Regions from separate parts of the Bacillus cereus group sp. MYBK79-1 genome, predicted to be linked through region 1. Evidence: riboswitches for the same ligand, from Rfam matches in the RefSeq annotation. Region 1 holds a riboswitch; each other region holds the start of a gene.

Region 1 (6,515 bases):
TTTTCCGCTTTTAAAATGGTAAGAGACATAATTTTTGTAACTAATAACGCAAGAACAATACCTGCAACATATAAAGAAAACACAACAGTTGCCTGACTATGAGGGAAGAATACTCCCGCAAATAATGCATATACAGGTAAACGTGCCGAGCAAGACATAAACGGTGTTACAAGGACTGTAAGTAAACGTTCTTTTTCTTGTTCAATCGTTCTCGCTGCCATAATACCTGGAACATTACATCCAAAACCGATAATCATCGGAATGAACGCTTTTCCGTTTAAACCGAAGAACTCCATAATTCTATCCATAACAACTGCAATTCGCGCCATATATCCTGAGTCTTCTAATAATGAAATGAAAAAGAAAAGTGCAAAGATTTGTGGAACGAATACTAATACCGCACCAACGCCGGCAATAATACCTTCTGTAACGATTGCTTGAATAAAATGAGAAGCACCAACATTTGCGAGCCCAGCCGTTACCCAATCCGTAAGCTGTCCGCCAAAAAATCCATCTAAAATATCAGATAAAGGTGTACCGATCCACGTAAACGTAACCTGAAAAATAAAAAACATAACTGCTAAAAAGATTGGAAGTCCTAAAATTTTATGTGTAATTAACCTATCGACTTTTTCCGAGAAAGGAATTTCCCCTTCTTTCTCATGCTTCATAACATTTGTTTTTAACTTTTCAATATACGCTTCACGAGTTTTGTAAATGTGCTCTTCTAACGTACAATCAAGTTTTCCTTCTAGACAAGATCGAATGGCTACAAGTTCCTTATAAATTAGTAATGCTTTCATTTCTTTTTCTACTACTTCGTTATTACTTAAAAATTGAAGGGCTAGCCATCTCGGATGCTTATAATTCGCTTTCTCTAAAAGAGAAATTACCTCTCCAATTCCTTCATCCATTAGTACACTATATGAAATAATGAATGGCGTTTTCTCGCTTTTGTCATTTTCTTTAAGCGTTGCAAGTAGTTCTTCACAGCCTTTTCCGCTTCTCGCAACGACAGGAACGACTGTTACACCTAATCTTTCTGATAACCGTTTTACATCAATTACAATGCCTCGTTGCTTTGCCACATCGACCATATTTACTCCAATTGAAACCGGTTTTCCAAATTCAAGTAATTGCAACGTTAAATGCATATTTCTCTCGAATTGCGAAGAATCCACTATATTTAACATATGATGAAATTCGTCTGTTAGTAGAAAATTCGTAACGACACCTTCATCACGCGAAACTGGATTTAAATCATAAACACCCGGTAAATCAATTAATGTTCCTTGTTTATCTTTTAATTTACCAATCTTCTTTTCTACTGTTACACCGCTCCAGTTCCCTACATATTCATAAGAACCAGTAAGTGCATTAAATAATGATGTCTTCCCTGTATTTGGATTCCCTAGCAATGCTACCTTATTCACGCTAATTCCACCTTTATCATTTTCGCGTCACAATGACGAATACTAATTAACTGTCCACGACACTCCAATGTACAAGGACCTTTGAACATCGCTTTCTGCTTCATGCGAAGTTCGCTTCCTTCAGAAAGACCGAAAGCAGTCAGTCTTCTCTTTAGTAAATAATCTAAAGACTGCATACTTTTCACTAACACTTTCTCACCGATTTTAATATCTACTAAGCTCATAACCTTCCCCCTCCGAAGAGAATGATAATTATTTTCAGAAGAATTATAGCACACTCTATTTCTCGAGCACTATCCCCTTTGACTTCATAATTATTAACATTTTTCTACAATTTTATTTCAATAATTGTCATAATTGATTCGTTTGCCATTCTCATCCATTTCGCTTACAATAAACAATAGCAAATAAAGAATCTCGTTATCACAGGGGGAGCCATGTCGCTGAGAGGGAACACTTCGTTCCGACCCTTCGAACCTGTTAGTTAATGCTAACGCAGGGATTGTGCAAACGTCCGAAATACATACCTCTTTTTTATTTACGTATTTCGTATCCTCCTATGATATCTATTCTTTTTTGTATAACTTGGATTTAGGGGGAGACAACATGCGTAACACCAATTTACAAGCGATGATCGAATCTGCAATTCTTGCAGCCTTCGCCATGATTATCGACATTTTACCATTATCACTTAAACTTCCAACAGGCGGTTCCATTTCATTTGCTATGATTCCTATTTTTATTATTGCATACCGCTGGGGCTTTAAATCAGCTTTCTTAGGTGGTTTAGTTTGGGGACTATTACAAATTGTCGTGGGAGATGCTTACATTTTAACACCTATTCAAGCATTCATTGAGTACTTCATTGCCTTTGCTTTTATTGGATTTGCTGGTTTATTCTATCGTCCAATCCAAAAAGCACTTTTAACATCAAATGAAAATAGCGAAGAACAATCCAGTTTAGGTAGCCGTAAAGACAAACCTTCATCAAAACAAAACGAAGGAAAAAAAGTTATTGGTTACATTATCCTTGCTACATTTGTCGGTAGCTTTGCTCGCTATTTCTGCCACTTTATTGCTGGTATTATTTTCTGGGGACAATATGCACCGAAAGGTCAATCAGCAGTTCTATATTCATTAATCGTAAATGGTAGCACAATGATTGGTTCCTATATTTTATGTACCGTTTTACTTATCTTTTTATTTCTTACTTCACCACGCTTATTCAAGAGCATCAATGCTTATCAACTGAATTCGAAGAAAAAGAGCGCTTAATGAGCGCTCTTTTTTCATATCGTAATATCAATTAAAAATACAATAAATGCACAAAAGAAAATAAATACCATTATACTTAGCCAATTGCTATGCACGGTTCATCGACTCCTTACATAACCTCATTTTCTAACCAGATTATATCGCTTAAAAATAAAGATTAGGTAAAGATAATATGAAAATAAATTAAAAAAAGCGTAGCATGTACCATCTACGCTTTTTTTGGTAAGTAGAAGTAAAATAATACACCGTCTTCTGTATTCTTTACTCCATATTCAGCATCGTGTAGTTCTAAAATGTTCTTTGAAATAGCAAGCCCAAGCCCCGTTCCGCCTTGTGAGCGCTGACGGGATGCATCCACGCGATAAAAACGATCCCAAATTTTGTCTAATTGCTCTTCTTCAATGTGAGTACCTTTATTTTCAATACACACCTTTATACGATCCTTCTCATCTATTGTGGAAATAATAATATCCTCTTTATTCGGTGTATAACGTATGGCATTCGTAATGAAATTCACAATGACTTGTTCAATCCGATTTTGATTTGCCATCACTTCAAATGAACATATATTTTTATGCACACGAAGTTCTTTTTTCTCTATCTCCACAGAAAGGTGTTCACATATATCTTCAATTATCGAATCAATATAAAATACATCCTTTTTCATTTTATATGTGCCTGATTCAAATTTAGCTAACTCTAGCATATCCAAAATTAACGTATCCATCTTATCTACTTCTCGTTCCATCGCCTGAAAATAGTACTCTTTTTTATGTTCTGCTACTCCATCTTTTAAAATGGAAATACAGCTTTTCATAATACTTAGCGGTGTTTTTAATTCATGCGAAACACCAGAAATAAATTCTTTCCGCGTATTTTCTAGCTTTCTTTCCTTTTCAATATCTTGTTCTAGCTGTCCAATATGCGAATGGAGCTTATTGGATAATACATTAATATTTTTTGATAAATCACCAATTTCATCTTTTGAAGTAATCGGTATTTGTTCTGTGAAATCTAAGTGTGCTATTTTCTTCGTTGTATCATTTATTTTTAATAACGGCTTTGCAATTTGTTTAGAGTAATAGAACGAAGCTAGAAAAATGAGAACGAGTACAAATGCAATGATGTAAATGTAGTAATCTTGCACCATTTGTACAGCTTCATCTACAGGCTGTAAAGACGCCATCGCATAAATATATGTGACTGATCCGTCTCTTTCTGTTATCGGTTTCATTAATAATTTATATTTTATATCATTTTTTTCATAGTCCATTGTCTTTGTTGAATATTCGATTTGATTACTCTCTTTTAGTACTACATCCGTTTGAAATTCTTTTATACTATCCAAAAATAAAGTGTTTTTATAAATTGGATTTACGGGGCCTTTTACATCAGGGAACTGCACTTTCGTAACTCGCCCTCCTATGTAAACATCTGATTCTTGGGCAGCTGGTTCCTGAACTGCCGGCCTCTTTTCCTTACTAACTTGCTCCCCAACTGCTTTCTTTTTCTCTTGATCTAATTTACTCATCTTCTCATTAAATGCTTTTTCTAACGGTTTATTCGATCCACTTAAATTCCGCTTAGATAGTGAGAAAGAGAATGGAATATAACTATCTTCTTTTCTCACTCCAGAAAAATATATTTCTTGGCCTAAAAACTGATTTGATGGTTTATTATCAATCTCCTCTATATTGACGAGATTGTATAGGGGAATTTTGAATATTTGTTGTCCAAAGCTCTTTTGTTGACTACGATCTATCGTTACCTCAAAATAAAAATCATCCACATGTTTTAAATTCCCATTCTGATCCAATGTCGTAATCCACGTATTATTTTCTCTAAAAAAGTCTTGCTCCAGCTTCTGAATTCCTTCTGCACTTCCTGCATAGTTCAAATAATTCTTCTCAAAAGAATTTAAATTCACTTTAATATCTTCCACTTTTCGATTCGCGTAATATTGCTTAAAAAATATCGTTTGTCCAATAAATATCGTCGCTAAAATTAACATACATAATACTGTTGTGAGCGTAAATAATTTTAGTACAATCCCTTTTCTCATACATTCCCCTCAAATTTATATCCTGTTCGTACTACAGTTGTAATGTATTTCGCTTTCTCTCCTAACTTATTTCGCAAATTACGAATATGACTATTAACCGTTCGATCATCACCAGCAAATTCATATCCCCAAATTCTTGAAATTAATTGTTCCCTTGTTAGTACAATTCCTTGGTTTTTCATGAAATACACTAATATTTCAAACTCCGTATGCGTTAAACTAACATCTGCCTCATCAACAGTAACAGTACGTGACGGAAAATGGACGTGGATGCCATGAATCGATAACGTATCATCTTCGTTCTCTAAAGGTTTCTTCGATGCTTTTCTACTTTCTAATAATCGTTTTGCTCTTGCCAATAGAATGGGTGGACTATACGGCTTCGTCACATAGTCATCTGCCCCAAGTTCAAAACCAAGTAACGTATCGTCTTCATCTACACGTGCCGTCAGCATAATAATAGGGACCCCAGATGTTTTACGAATTCTTCGGCAAACGGACCACCCATCGAGTTCCGGCAACATAATGTCTAAAATAACTAAATCAACCTCTTCTTCCTCAAATACAACTAAAGCTTCTTTCCCATCTCTTGCTTCAAACACTATATATTGCTCGCTCAAAAAATAATCTTTTAATATTTCACGTAAAATATCTTCATCTTCTACAATTAAAATGTTTTTTGACATAACTTATGTATCCCCTTTCCACTTTCAAAAACTACAATCTTATTTTGCGTAGCTCGCAGTTAACTTCGCTTCGATAATATATCTATCTGGTGCATCCCCTATATAATCAAACGGATAGCAAGTCGTCAGTGTTAATATCGGTTCTTCTTTTTTTATAATAACAGTACGATCATCCGCATGGGTAATCCATATTTTTTGAATTTCGTATGTGTAAGTTTTATTATCATACTCTAAAACAAGAGTGTCCTTTTCTTTTAACTCTCCTAAATCTGTAAATACAGTATCTCTATGCCCACTTAGTACAGTATGTCCCCCTCCAGATGGCGTTGTCGTTAAATCACTAACGAACATTCCAACTCCTTTCTTCAACGTTGTATCATTTGCTCCCCAATATATAGAAAACTTCTTCTTTATTTTCGGTATATGTAACATCGCTACCTTTTCTCCTTCTTTATGTTCTGTTTGAGAAGAAGGCACTTGGGAAGTTACAGGTGTTTCATGAGAAAGCTGATTATGTTGTATATTGTTAAGGCTCTTTATTTCTTCTTTCGTCAATTGCTGAGCAGAGCTTTTCCCTTTATACCATTCCATAGCGTAATATGATCCCATACATAGTCCTATGGCCATCAATATGATACCGATATAATTGAGTAACTTCATGTTTCATCCCTCCATGCCAAAAATGGTAGGAATAACCTACCATTTTTAATATATGAAATTATCCCATTCTTTATAGGAGAATATTTTATTTATGCCTTAACTTTATTGCGACGCTTCAAACCAAATAATGTCCCTACCCCTACAAGGCATGCGCTTAGTGCCATCATTGCTACATTATTGGATGCTGTGTTTGGTAATTTTTCACCTTGTACAACTGGCTTTGCTTCTTCTTTTTTAGCTACTTCATTCTTTTGCTCAGCTTTTATAGCTGCTTCTTTTTTTGCCATATCATTTTTCAACTGTTCTTGCGCTAGTCTCTTTTTCTCTTCTTCACTTTTTTGCTGTTCCTTAATCGCTGCTTCTTTTTTCGCTTTATCTTGCTGCATTTGCGCTGCTTCT
Region 2 (6,515 bases), on a different contig from region 1:
TTTCAGGTATTACTGGGCTCTTAATTCCAGCCTTATTAATTACCGTTTTACCCGTTACAGAGGGGGCTTATATTACAATGGTTGAAGGAAAAGAGGTACTCCTGTACGGAAAACTTCTTTCTAGCCCAGTTATCTACTGCTATATGCTCTTTGGACTAACTTCGGAACTCTTTCTTTCCTCTCTCTTTCTTGCTGATTTTTCGAGAGAGCAAGGTTCAGAAGATTCGTATCGAATTTATCGAAGAAACGCCATCATCCTTGGTCCTGCAACACTCGTTACAGCAATTATTGCCCTCGTTGTAATGGATCCGAAAACACACTGGCTTATGCAAGGACTCATAAAGCAATTTCCATGGTTTACAGTTTCTATCGTTTTATTCGTTATTGGGTACTCTTCTCTCTGGTGGACAAACAAAAAGTATGGCACACTAGGATACCCTCGCATTGCCGTGTTAGCAGTCGTCGCTCAATATGCATTTGCAAGTTACGCTTACGGTGTCGCGCATTTACCTTATATTATTTATCCTGATGTAACTGTATTTACAAGCTTTACAACGCCAGAAACATTCTATGCATTGCTTATTCTATACGCAATCGGAATTGCAATTTTACTACCAGGATTTATCTTCTTCTGGAATTTATTCTTGAAGGATCGAACTTTTTTGAAGGAAAAGTAATATAGCTTTGGAGTCTGTTCCAAAACGACAGAAGCCCGCTTTGCTACCGTCTTAGCAAAGCGGGCTTCTTCTATATTTAAGTTAGGTACTACAGTGTGATCAATCAAGTAAAGAGGTGTAACGTGTTATTGGTATAAATGACTACCAGTGTCTTTAAATTCTTTCGCTTTCTCTTTCATACCTTTTTCAATTGCTTCTGTCGTTTCTAAATCATTTTCTTTTGCGTATTCACGAATATCATGTGAAATTCTCATACTACAAAACTTCGGCCCACACATTGAGCAGAAATGAGCCGTTTTCGCGCCTTCTGCTGGCAATGTTTCATCGTGATATTCCATCGCACGTTCAGGATCTAAAGATAAATTAAATTGATCGCGCCAACGGAATTCAAAGCGAGCTTTTGAAAGTGCATCATCACGCTGATGAGCCGTTTTGTGTCCTTTCGCAAGATCAGCTGCATGTGCAGCGATTTTGTACGTAATAACTCCCTCGCGAACATCATCTTTATTCGGTAAACCTAAATGTTCTTTCGGCGTTACATAACAAAGCATCGCCGTTCCAAACCAGCCAATCATCGCAGCTCCAATTGCGGATGTAATATGGTCATAACCTGGTGCAATATCTGTCGTTAACGGCCCAAGCGTATAGAACGGCGCGCCCTGACAAATATCAAGTTCTTTCTCCATATTCTCTTTAATTAAGTGCATCGGTACATGCCCAGGTCCTTCAATCATCACTTGTACATCATGTTTCCAAGCAATCTTTGTTAATTCACCAAGTGTTTCAAGCTCAGAGAATTGCGCTTCGTCATTTGCATCTGCAATCGAACCTGGACGTAATCCATCTCCAAGAGAGAACGAAACATCGTACTGCTTCATAATTTCACAAATTTCTTCAAAATGAGTATACAGGAAGTTTTCTTTATGATGGAATAAACACCACTGCGCCATAATCGAACCACCGCGTGAAACGATACCTGTCGTACGCTTTGCAGTAATCGGAATGTAACGAAGTAATACGCCTGCGTGAATCGTAAAGTAATCAACACCTTGCTCCGCTTGCTCAATTAACGTATCACGATACACTTCCCACGTTAAATCTTCTGCAATTCCGTTTACTTTTTCCAGCGCTTGATAGATTGGTACAGTTCCGACTGGTACAGGTGCGTTACGAATAATCCACTCACGTGTCGTATGAATGTTTTTACCTGTAGATAAATCCATAATCGTATCTGCACCCCAGCGCGTTGCCCACGTCATCTTCTCTACTTCTTCTGCAATAGAAGAAGATACAGCAGAGTTTCCGATATTTGCATTAACCTTCACGTGGAAATTACGTCCGATAATCATTGGCTCTGCTTCCGGATGGTTAATATTCGCTGGTAAAATAGCACGACCTTCCGCGATTTCCTTACGAACAAACTCAGGCTCTACTCCTTCGCGAATCGCAACATATTCCATCTCAGACGTAATGATGCCATTACGCGCATAATGCATTTGCGTAACGTTGGCCCCTCGCTTCGCTCTAAGCGGCTGGCGGTCCATTTGCGGAAAAACAGGTGTGTGTTTCGAAGCCACCTTCACACCGTCATCCTCTGGTTTCACTTCGCGCCCTTCGTATGCTTCTACATCCTTGCGCTCTATGATCCAAGAGTGGCGCGGCGTTGGAATCCCCTTTTCCAGCTCCACTTTATACGCAGGATCTGTATAAGGACCGCTCGTATCGTATACACGGATTGGCGGATTCGGAATGCCGTTCGTTTCACTTTGTTCAATCTCGCGCATCGGCACTTTCATATCAGCGCGTGGTCCATCCACATACACTTTCTTACTTCCTGGTAAACTCGATTTCAATTCAATTTGCTCAGCTGAAACAGATTGTTTCATAACCTTTGTTGCCCCCCTGTACGTGACAAGGACAAGATATGGCCAGCGTATGCCAAAATAAAAAGAGCCAGGTCCATAAAAAAATAAGGACCTGGCTCATAAAGACATCATTATGTAAAGCCGTTAACTTCCCTACGCTGGTACGAGCCAGATCAGGTCCAAAGGGTTAAGAAGTTCACGCGCTTCTCTCTCAGCCTACGCATACGTTAGGCACCCCTAGTTTATCACTGATTTAATTTTCAATACTTTCCCATCATACACGATAATCTGAAAAATGCAAAGTTTATTTCTTTTGTTGTTTATGGAATCATCCACGTTAAATAATATGCCTGCACATACGTCATAATACCAACAATCGTAACGAAGAATAAACTATGCTTCACTGTAAAGCGGAATAAATCAGATTCTTTTCCAGCAAGTCCAACCGCCGCACAAGCAATTGCAATCGATTGCGGAGAAATCATTTTTCCTGTTACACCGCCCGTTGTATTTGCTGCAACGAGAAGTACTTCAGATACACCGACTTGCTGTGCTGTAATCGCTTGTAAATTCGAGAACAGTGCATTCGCTGAAGTATCAGACCCTGTTAAGAATACCCCAATCCAGCCCAGGAATGGTGAGAAGAACGGGAATAGTCCGCCAGTTCCTGCAAGTGCTAACGCTAATGTAGAAGATAGACCAGAATAATTTGCGATAAATGCGAATCCTAATACGAATCCGATAGATAGAATTGGCATTTTAAGTTCATTTAACGTTTCTTTAAATGTCGTTACTGCATCTTTTGCACTCATTTTCAAAATAAAGATAGAAATGATACAAGCAATTAAAATTGCTGTTCCTGTTGCTGATAATACATCAAACTTCAAAATTGCCTCGTAAGGCGTCGGTTTATTTACAATCGGTTCTGCTTTCATTACTAAATTGTGCAAGCCTGGAATTTCAAACTTAAACACGAGGCTTTCTAATGCGCCACCTGGAGCAAATAACGCTTTAAAGAAGCTTTGGCTCCAAATGACTACCATTACAGTTAAAATAATGAATGGAGACCATGCTTTTACGACTTTTCCTACTGTTAGTTTCGGCATAGATGTCGCTGTTGTTGCCGCAGCTACTTCACTATTTGCTTCTTTAGACTGATAGATTTCTTTCGGCTGCCAAACTTTTAAGAATAGCGATAAACTCACTAAGCTTACAAGTGCTGACGTAATATCCGGAAGTTCCGGCCCTAAGAACGTCGCTGTAATGAACTGCGTAATTGCAAATGAACTACCCGCTACAAATAAAGCAGGCCACGTTTGTCTTACTCCTTTCAATCCATCCATTAAAAATACGATAAAGAACGGAACAAATAATGATAAGAACGGTAATTGATGTCCAGCCATTTGTCCAATTTTATGTGGATCAATACCTGTTACTTGTCCAGCAACTGTAATCGGAATTCCCATCGCTCCGAACGCTACCGGTGCCGTATTTGCGATTAAACAAAGACCCGCTGCATATAAAGGGTTTAACCCAAGACCTGCAAGAAGTGCTGCCGTAATCGCTACTGGTGCACCAAATCCTGCTGCCCCTTCCAAAAATGCTCCAAATGAAAAACCGATTAAAATAACAAGTAAACGATGGTCATTCGTAATGGACAATACAGATGCACGAATCACATCAAATTGACCCGTTTTCACAGATATTTTATATAAAAATACTGACATAATGATAATCCAAGCAATTGGCCATAGTCCATATAAGAAACCATATCCGGTCGCTGCCATCGCCATTGTGAACGGCATCTTATAAGCGAATAAAGCCACTAAAATTGTAAGTACAACTGTAATAAATCCTGCCACATACCCCTTCATGCGGAAAACTGCTAAAGCTAAGAAAAAAAAGATAATCGGAATAAGTGCGACCGCTGCCGAAAGCCAAATGTTTCCGAACGGATCATAAACTTGTGTCCATGTGTTCATTGTTCTCTCCCCCTAAAGAATCCCCTTTTAAATAGAATAACCTCATCAATAGACTATCAGGTCATCATACCTTTAAGTCTAAAATAAAAAACGCTCAAGAAAACGTTTTCACTAATTCTATCACAACAATTTCCATTCCGAAAGATTTTTTTGAAAATTTCATTTTTTAACCCAGAAATCTTACAAAAGCGTCACGTTCTTGTAATGTTCATCGATAGGAAGCTCGCTACATTTCCTGCATAATAAAAGTATAACAACGGACATTATTTATGAGGTGATATATATGAACGGAAACAAAATATTAGCAGCTTTATCGTACTTTAGTGTATTATTTGCCCCTCTCTTATTCCCAATCATTGTGTGGGTTGTGGGCGATTCTGAAACGAAACCACACGCAAAACGCGCTCTATGGACACATATCATTCCAAGCATCGCGTCATTTATTGGATTTATTATTCTAGGAATTATGGGGATTGGCTCGAATCAACCAGACGTAACACTTGGCATTGGAGCAATGATTGTCTTATGTATTTGCGGCATTATTAGCTTATACTACTTCATTTGGAACATTGTAAAAGGTATTAAAGTGCTGAAAGCTTAAGTTTAAACAAACGTTTGATTAAAACGGCACGCATAATGGTAAATAAAGTTTTATCGGCGATACGACAATCTTTTAATAAGAAAAAAACGTCCCAAAATACCTTTTGGGACGTTTTTTTATCTTCTGCGTTTCTTCTTTTTTCTCATCATTTTCTTGCGGCGCGTGTTCACTTTATCCGCTATAATGTGAAGCGTGCTTGCCACAACAATTCCCATTACGAACGTTACAATTTCAACCTCATGTTCCTTCGCCATTTCTATTAAATTCCCGTCAAGCGCGATTACATTTAATAGGAATAAAAACGGCGAAAACACAATTAACATGTATGCAATACGAATCGCATCACCAAGTATAATTGTATGTGTAAAGAAGGAGCGATGCGGCATGACCTTCTTATACGGATACCAAAATATACGCAAGAACCCCCATTTATTATACGCATTACTATACGTATCTAAATCGGGCGTTAAAAATGTAGTACCTACTAAAAAGCCAATTGCAAAAGTTAATAAAAAATCAAAATTTGTTAATCCATACGAAAAAAGCAAAAACAAAACAACCGGAAGGGATATTAAGTTTATTTTCGTATGCGTTCTTCCTGATGGCATAAAGCACTTCCTCGCTTACGTTCGCCCTGTCACCATATGACAGTTCTCACCTATTGATCTAATTTCTGATCGATAAAGGATGTGTCTATATCCGAACCAAACCACTCTGCCAACTTCACCCGTGCCTTATCTTTCACCTCTTCATTGACGTATAACGACGCTTGTAATAGCGCGGCCATTAACGCCCCTAAATCATCCGTATAACCAACTCCAGCGATGAAATCTGGGATGGCATCAATTGGTGCAATAAAATAAGCAAGTGCTCCAATCACAATAATTTTCACTCGCTTTGGAACATCAGGTCTTTGCAAAACGTAAAACAATAGTAAACTTGCATAAATGACCGACTGCCCTGCTTGCTTTGCAACATGTTTTGCTTTCTTCCAAAACGCTTCAACTGAAAATTTTTGTTCCATATGAAAGCCTCCCTATTTTTTAAAAGAAATAAGCTACAATATGTTATCAGTAAAAGTTCATCAACATTACACATAATCTATCAATGAACTTTCATTGTAACAAACAAATAAAAAAAGAACAAGTGTTCGTTAATTTTTACACAATTCCCATCATATAATAGTTTTCTATATAACCACTTACCCATCGTCATTTCTTATTTCTCAACAAAGGAAATTTTCACTTTCACTTAACATTCTGCTCTATGTTTGTTATATTTTCTAGTTGACGGACATATAAACGAATGTTAAAGTTTTCTCTGGTAGTGACAAACCACATACAAAAAATGTAAAATGTTATAGTGTTTCTCAGAAATGAATTTTGTTGTA
Region 3 (6,515 bases), on a different contig from region 1:
TCATCCAAAAGGTGAAGGGAAAGAACGGACTATATTAGTTTGGAAAGAAAAAGAATTTTATAAAGAAGAAAATTTAGCTTCATTTATCGTATATGGAATGAATAAAGTAAAGAATTTACCGCAGTTTCATAAAGATGAAATTCCAACTTTAGTACGTATTCTTCGTTTATGCCAAGAGATTGGTTGGTATGAAGAAGCAAATACTTTTATGGTAACTCAAGGACTATCTGAGTTTGTTCATACTTCATTGGAATATGAAACGTGGGATCTTTTGACGCAAGCGGTTGCTTTAAACTATTTAATTATTAAATATCGTATTGGTGAATTGACTGATGGGGATGTAGAAATTTGGGATAGAGTTAAATTTAATGAGAAATGTATAACGAATTGTAAACATCTATTATCTCATAAAGAAGTATTGGAATTTACATTCTTTTATATGTGTAAGAGAGCTAAATTACTATCAAAAGAACAATTGAATAGTGATATGATGAGTCTAGCGATGTATTGTAATACGTTTGTGTATGACTTATACACACATGACTTATTACGAAAATATCGTAAATGTACAGACTTCCTATCATATTATGGACCTAGTCAAGCGGTGTTAGCTTGTCAAAGAGCTGTACTTTCTCAAATTTCAGATCGATTAGACCCATTGAAAACTACTCATGTAGATGATTATTTATATGTAATGAAAGAAATGATGGAGCATATGACGATAGGAATAATGGATCGATATGATCATTTTATCGGAAAGTTATTATCATATGTGCCATTTTTCGAAATGATTCAAGTTCCACAACATGCATATTATTGTGAAGAATTATTGTATATTTGTAAGGGCATTGAATATAAAGAAGAAATATTACGCAATTATATATTTATACAATTACATGATTGTTTACCATCATTCTTTAAACTATTTCTTAAAAATAAACGTTATGCAACGATTCACGATATTCTGTTCTATTGGTGTGACGATGAGCAAAGAATGAGCTTAGAAAAAAAATATAATCTTAGTTTTATTTATGAAAAATATGCTTGCGGATAAAGAGCATTTTCTATATAAATTAAAAAGGATCTCAAGTTTATGTGAGATCCTTTTTTTATTAGTAAAGCAAGGAGAACGTAATTAAGACGAGAAATAACATGCCATAAAGGAGAAATTGTGCAGTATAACTTCCTTGTATACCAAAAAAACTATTTATTTTTGCATATAAATTCAATATATATTTTATCGGATTATCTTTGAAAGATTGGTACAAAGTGTCTCCTCTTTCTAAGCTTCTTGTTCGTGTTTTTTGTTAGTAGGAACATGAATGTATCTAGCTATGAATAATAAAACAGCCATAAAAAATACAGGAAATACGGTAGATAAATAAAAACCATTACTAATAATATTTGCTATTAGGGCACTTAATAGAAAGATGGCATTATAAATATGGGCAATTTTTTGTTTAAGTTGAACTTGAAAAGATTCCATCATAATTTCTAAAGCAACAAAAGCAATGATAATAGATAAAAATACAGTATTTGTATTGTAAATGATTAAACAACAGATTAAACCTAAAAAGGCTAAGTATTCAATTAAGAGAGGTATATTGATATTGCGTGACATACAATTTACCTAACTAAATATGGCAGTGGGTTTACTGCATTTGTTTTTTCAAAATTCCATTCTCCATTGTGTAATTCAAAATGAAGATGTTGCCCGTATGAATGACCTGTGTTTCCCATATGACCTACTAATTGTCCAGCTTGTACTTGATCACCAGCTTGTACAGTGCGATCTTTCATGTGAGCATAGACTGTTGTATATAATTTCCCGTTTATTTGATGGGCGATGAACACAACATTGCCATAGCTAGCTGAATAATATGATTTCACAACTTTGCCTGCAGCCGCCGCCTGGATAGAGACATTACCTGGAGCTGCAATATCTATACCGTAATGCATCTGTTCCCAACGCATATCAAAGGTTGAGCTAATTCTTCCTTGAGTAGGGAATTTGAAAACTGCTGGAATGGAAGCAGTTTGGGCTTTTTGAACTTGTGCTTGATTTTGCACTACATAATGTTTTGCCACGTATCCGTATCCTGTGCCAAAACGAATTTTATACCAAGTTCCTACAGTTTCCACTACTTGTAGTTGTGTTCCATTTTGTAATGAACCAAGTAGTGCACTACTTGTACTAGCGGTGCTACGTACATTAAGTTTAGGTGTTGCAACTGTGTATTTTGTATTATTTTGAACTGTGATACCTTTTACTAAAGGCTGTGAACCATTAGAAACGAATGCTTTTTGTACGTAACCTGTTTTGCCATTATGTAAAATTTTATACCAATCGCCTTGTTCTTCTTGAATGGTAACGAATTTTCCATTTGGTAATACATCTAAAATTGAAGATTCTAAATTAGGTTCAGATCGAACATTTAATGCATTGGCATTAACGATATATTGATTATTAGATTGAAGTTTGTTTTTTAGTAGAATAGAATCTTTTTGTACGTAACCTACTTTATTATTAACAGATACTTTATACCAACCATTAGTTGTTTCAAGTATGTTCACCTTCGTATTAAAGCGAATTGTATCAATTGATGAGCTATTTGCGTTATCTTTTGTATGTAAGGCTACCTGATCGACTTTTACATATCCAGTTTTCACATTAGATAATTGTTCAGCGTTGGCTGTTTGTACATTTGTTTCTCCCATAGAAGGAAGTAAAGAAGCAATTGCGACAGTAGTTGCTGTTAAAGCAGTAGCTTTCATATTCATATAATAGAGACCTCCTCTAGTTGTATAGTTGTAATTTTATTATAGTATAAAGATATAATATAGTGGGTTTATTCACATAAATGTAATATGAAATCAATATAAAAATAAATTTTTTGAGGATAATGATTCCTTTTTACCTAATTAATTAGGATAATAATTTCTAACATAGAATATAAGTATTATATAGCTTTGTTATTTTGTTGATAATTGAGAAAATTAAAACAGTTGATGATGTCTTATTACGGTGTTATACTGACAGTGTTAATTTCATAGTTTGCTAGGAGAGCTGGTGTTGCCAGCTGAGAGTAGGCCGTAAGCCTTTGATCCTTTTCATTACCTGATCTAGATTATGCTAGCGTAGGGAAGCAATTCGGACACTAATAATGAGTCCCCGTTTCTTTGCGTATAGAAACGGGGCTTTTTTATTTGAAAATTTCATATTGAACCACTAGGGGTGCTTGTTGTGCTGAGAGAGGAATAATCCTTAACCCTTACAGACCTGATCTAGGTAATACTAGCGAAGGGAAGTGGAGCAACGAATAAATTATAATTTTGTTTGCTGTAACCACTTCTTATTTAGAAGTGGTTTTTTATTTATATACACATACCGGAAGGGGATAGGGAAATGAAATTTTGCGATAGATTATTAGAAACTGTACAACCAGTTTGGGAGATGAGTCATAATCATCCGTTTGTAGTAGGTATGGGGGATGGCACGTTAGAAAAAGATAAGTTTCAGTATTATATTATTCAAGATTATTTATATTTGTTAGATTATGCAAAGCTATATGCGATTGGTGTTGTAAAGGCAACGAATCCACAAGTAATGGGGAAATTCGCTGAACAAATTGATGGAATATTAAATGGAGAAATGACGATCCATAAACAGTATGCAAAAAGACTTGGAATTTCTATAGAGGAGATAGAGTCAGCAAAACCATCTGCTAAAAATTTAGCTTATACAAATTACATGATGTCTGTATCTCAAAATGGCACACTTGCGGAATTAATAGCAGCACTTCTTCCATGTATGTGGAGCTATTGGGAAATTGGAAAGCGTTTAAATGATATTCCTGGAGCAAGAGATCATGAGTTTTTTGGTGAGTGGATTCAAGGATATAGTTCTGAAGAATACGGTAACCTTTGTATTTGGTTAATAGATTTATTAAATGAAATGGCAGTTGGAAAGTCTGACAAAGAGCTAGATCGATTAGAGGAGATTTTCCTATATTCCAGTCGATTTGAATATTTATTCTGGGATATGTCCTACCGTAAGGAGATGTGGGGATTTGAGGAGCAAGAACATACTACAGTTTCATAATGTTTCTTTTCATTATGATGAGAAACCAATCATCAATGAATTAAATGCTTCTATACAAGATAAAGAGTTTGTAAGTATTATCGGACCGAGTGGATGCGGGAAAAGTACTTTATTTCGCCTTATTACAGGTTTAGAAGAAGCAAGTACTGGTCAGATAGAGCTGACAGAAACGAAGAGCCATCCTGTAGGGTATATGCCCCAAAAAGATATGCTCCTGCCGTGGAGAACGATTATTGAGAATGCTGCTCTGCCGCTAGAGTGCCAAGGTGTACAGAAGAAAGAAGCACAAATAAAGGCAAAGGAACTGCTACATAAATTTGGATTACAAGGGTATGAGACTAAATATCCGAAAGATTTATCTGGTGGTATGAGGCAACGCGTATCCTTTATCCGAACTTTATTAACAGGCGGGGAGATATTGCTGTTAGATGAACCGTTTAGCGCGCTAGATGCTTTAACGAAGGCATCTTTGCAAGAATGGTTGTTTGAACAATGGAAAGAGTGGGAAAAAACAATTTTGTTTATCACTCATGATGTGGAAGAAGCATTATTTCTTTCTAATCGAATTTTCGTTGTAGAAAATCAACCGATAACTACTTTAACCGAGAGGATTGTACCGCTTGATTGTAACCGGACAAGAAAAGATTTATATAAGCCGGAAGTGTTAGCGCTGAAAGATGAGCTTCTTAGTATGTTACAAAGGCAGGTACTCGTATGATGAACCGGTTGAAGGAGTTATTACCTGCTCTTACACTTTCTAGTATTTTACTTGCCCTTTGGGAAGTAGGGGCAAGAATTGTAGATGAAATGTACATTTTACCGTCACCGTCTGCAATTGTAGTGAAGATATGGAAACTAAAAGATATATTATTTACGGTTCATTTACCGGCAACCTTATCCGTCGTTTTAATAGGGGTGGCTATTTCTATCGTACTTGGGGTAGGGCTAGCGATGTTAATGAATGCGAGTAATTGGATGGAGAGAGCATTTTATCCATTATTAGTCGCTTCACAAACAATTCCTATTACAGCACTTGCTCCGCTTTTCGTTTTATGGTTTGGATATACAATTTGGAGTAAGGTCGTTGTTACGGTTTTAATTACGTTTTTCCCAATTGCGGTCAATACGTATGATGGACTACGCAGTACGAAAAAAGAATGGGAGGAGCTCTTAGTTACGTATGGAGCAACGAAAAAAGATGTTTTTCTTAAATTAAAGTTGCCATCTGCTCTTCCTTATTTTTTCTCAGCTTTAAAAATTGCAGTTCCGCTTAGTGTGATTGGAGCAGCAATTGGTGAATGGCTCGGTGCACAAGCTGGGCTAGGATATTTCAGTAAAAGAATGATGACGCAGTTAGACGGAGCAGGTGTATTTGCACCCATTGTATTGTTATCATTATTAGCTATTTTCTTCGTCATACTTATTTCGGTATTAGAAAAGAAATTTATTAGTTGGAGGAAGCATTCATGAAATTATTAAAACGCATCTTTGTGTTTACATTATTAGTTGCAATGATCGCTGGATGTTCTAGTAATTCGGCATCAGAGAAGAGTAAAAAAGAAAAAGAAATAACGGTCATGCTTGATTGGTATCCAAATGCGGTACATAGCTTTATTTATGCGGCTATTGAAAAAGGCTACTTTAAAGAAGAAGGAGTAAAGGTGAATATTAAATTCCCTTCCAACCCGACTGACCCATTAACTTTAGCAGCTGCAGGAAAAGTAACAGTGGGCCTATATTATCAGCCAGATGTTGTTATGGCAAAAGCAAATGAACAAATTCCAGTGAAATCAATTGGAGCTGTCGTACGTTCACCATTAAATCATGTTATATCGCTGAAGTCAGCGGGCATTCAATCGCCAAAAGATTTAGAGGGGAAAACAGTTGGATATTCTGGAACACCTTTAAGTGAGATGTATTTAAAAACGATGATAAAAGAAGCTGGTGGTAATCCAGATACAGTGAAAGTAGTCGATGTTGGCTTTGATTTAGTACCAGCAGTAATTACGAAAAAAGTGGATGCGGTAACAGGGGCGTACATTAACCATGAAGTACCTGTTATGCGCCATGAAGGTCATGAACCAGCATACTTTAACCCAGCAGATTACGGTGTACCGAATTATCATGAACTTGTATTTGTAACAGGTGATAAAACGTTGAAAAAAGATAAAGAAGCGTTGCAAGCCTTCTTACGTGGTACGAAAAAAGGCTATGATTTCATGAAGAAAAACCCAGATGAAGCATTAAATATTTTATTAAATCATCAAGAAAAAGAAAACTTCCCGCTTGTACCAGAAGTTGAAAAAGAAAGTATGAAAATTTTATTAGAGAAGATGGAAACGAAAGATGAGCCATTCTTATCGGATTCAAAAGAGTCATGGGAGAAACAAAATAAATGGCTAAAAGATAAAGG

What was found. A riboswitch is a leader RNA that binds a small molecule or an ion and turns the genes downstream of it on or off. The one in region 1 is predicted to bind thiamine pyrophosphate.
Positions count from the first base shown of each region.
Region 2: linked by a shared signal. The riboswitch ahead of thiC (phosphomethylpyrimidine synthase ThiC) and the one ahead of thiT (energy-coupled thiamine transporter ThiT) in region 1 are both predicted to bind thiamine pyrophosphate.
Region 3: linked by a shared signal. The riboswitch ahead of tenA (thiaminase II) and the one ahead of thiT (energy-coupled thiamine transporter ThiT) in region 1 are both predicted to bind thiamine pyrophosphate.

Region 1 covers NZ_JBQAEO010000019.1:70,498-77,012, reverse strand. Annotated here, with positions in the region: gene feoB (ferrous iron transport protein B) at 1-1,433, opposite strand, end outside; gene ACTFOB_RS22885 (FeoA family protein) at 1,430-1,657, opposite strand; TPP riboswitch at 1,852-1,953, shown strand; gene thiT (energy-coupled thiamine transporter ThiT) at 2,040-2,708, shown strand; gene ACTFOB_RS22875 (sensor histidine kinase) at 2,917-4,770, opposite strand; gene ACTFOB_RS22870 (response regulator transcription factor) at 4,767-5,456, opposite strand; gene ACTFOB_RS22865 (class D sortase) at 5,496-6,116, opposite strand; gene ACTFOB_RS22860 (LPXTG cell wall anchor domain-containing protein) at 6,206-6,515, opposite strand, start outside.
Region 2 covers NZ_JBQAEO010000015.1:18,738-25,252, forward strand. Annotated here, with positions in the region: gene ACTFOB_RS20615 (cytochrome d ubiquinol oxidase subunit II) at 1-677, shown strand, start outside; gene thiC (phosphomethylpyrimidine synthase ThiC) at 803-2,563, opposite strand; TPP riboswitch at 2,676-2,791, opposite strand; gene lldP (L-lactate permease) at 2,863-4,524, opposite strand; gene ACTFOB_RS20630 (DUF4870 domain-containing protein) at 4,808-5,125, shown strand; gene ACTFOB_RS20635 (metal-binding protein) at 5,242-5,733, opposite strand; gene ACTFOB_RS20640 (YkvA family protein) at 5,784-6,149, opposite strand.
Region 3 covers NZ_JBQAEO010000003.1:2,875-9,389, forward strand. Annotated here, with positions in the region: gene ACTFOB_RS06855 (DUF3965 domain-containing protein) at 1-1,054, shown strand, start outside; gene ACTFOB_RS06860 (hypothetical protein) at 1,283-1,621, opposite strand; gene ACTFOB_RS06865 (SH3 domain-containing protein) at 1,627-2,781, opposite strand; TPP riboswitch at 3,051-3,162, shown strand; TPP riboswitch at 3,222-3,324, shown strand; gene tenA (thiaminase II) at 3,407-4,102, shown strand; gene ACTFOB_RS06875 (ABC transporter ATP-binding protein) at 4,071-4,820, shown strand; gene ACTFOB_RS06880 (ABC transporter permease) at 4,820-5,572, shown strand; gene ACTFOB_RS06885 (ABC transporter substrate-binding protein) at 5,569-6,515, shown strand, end outside.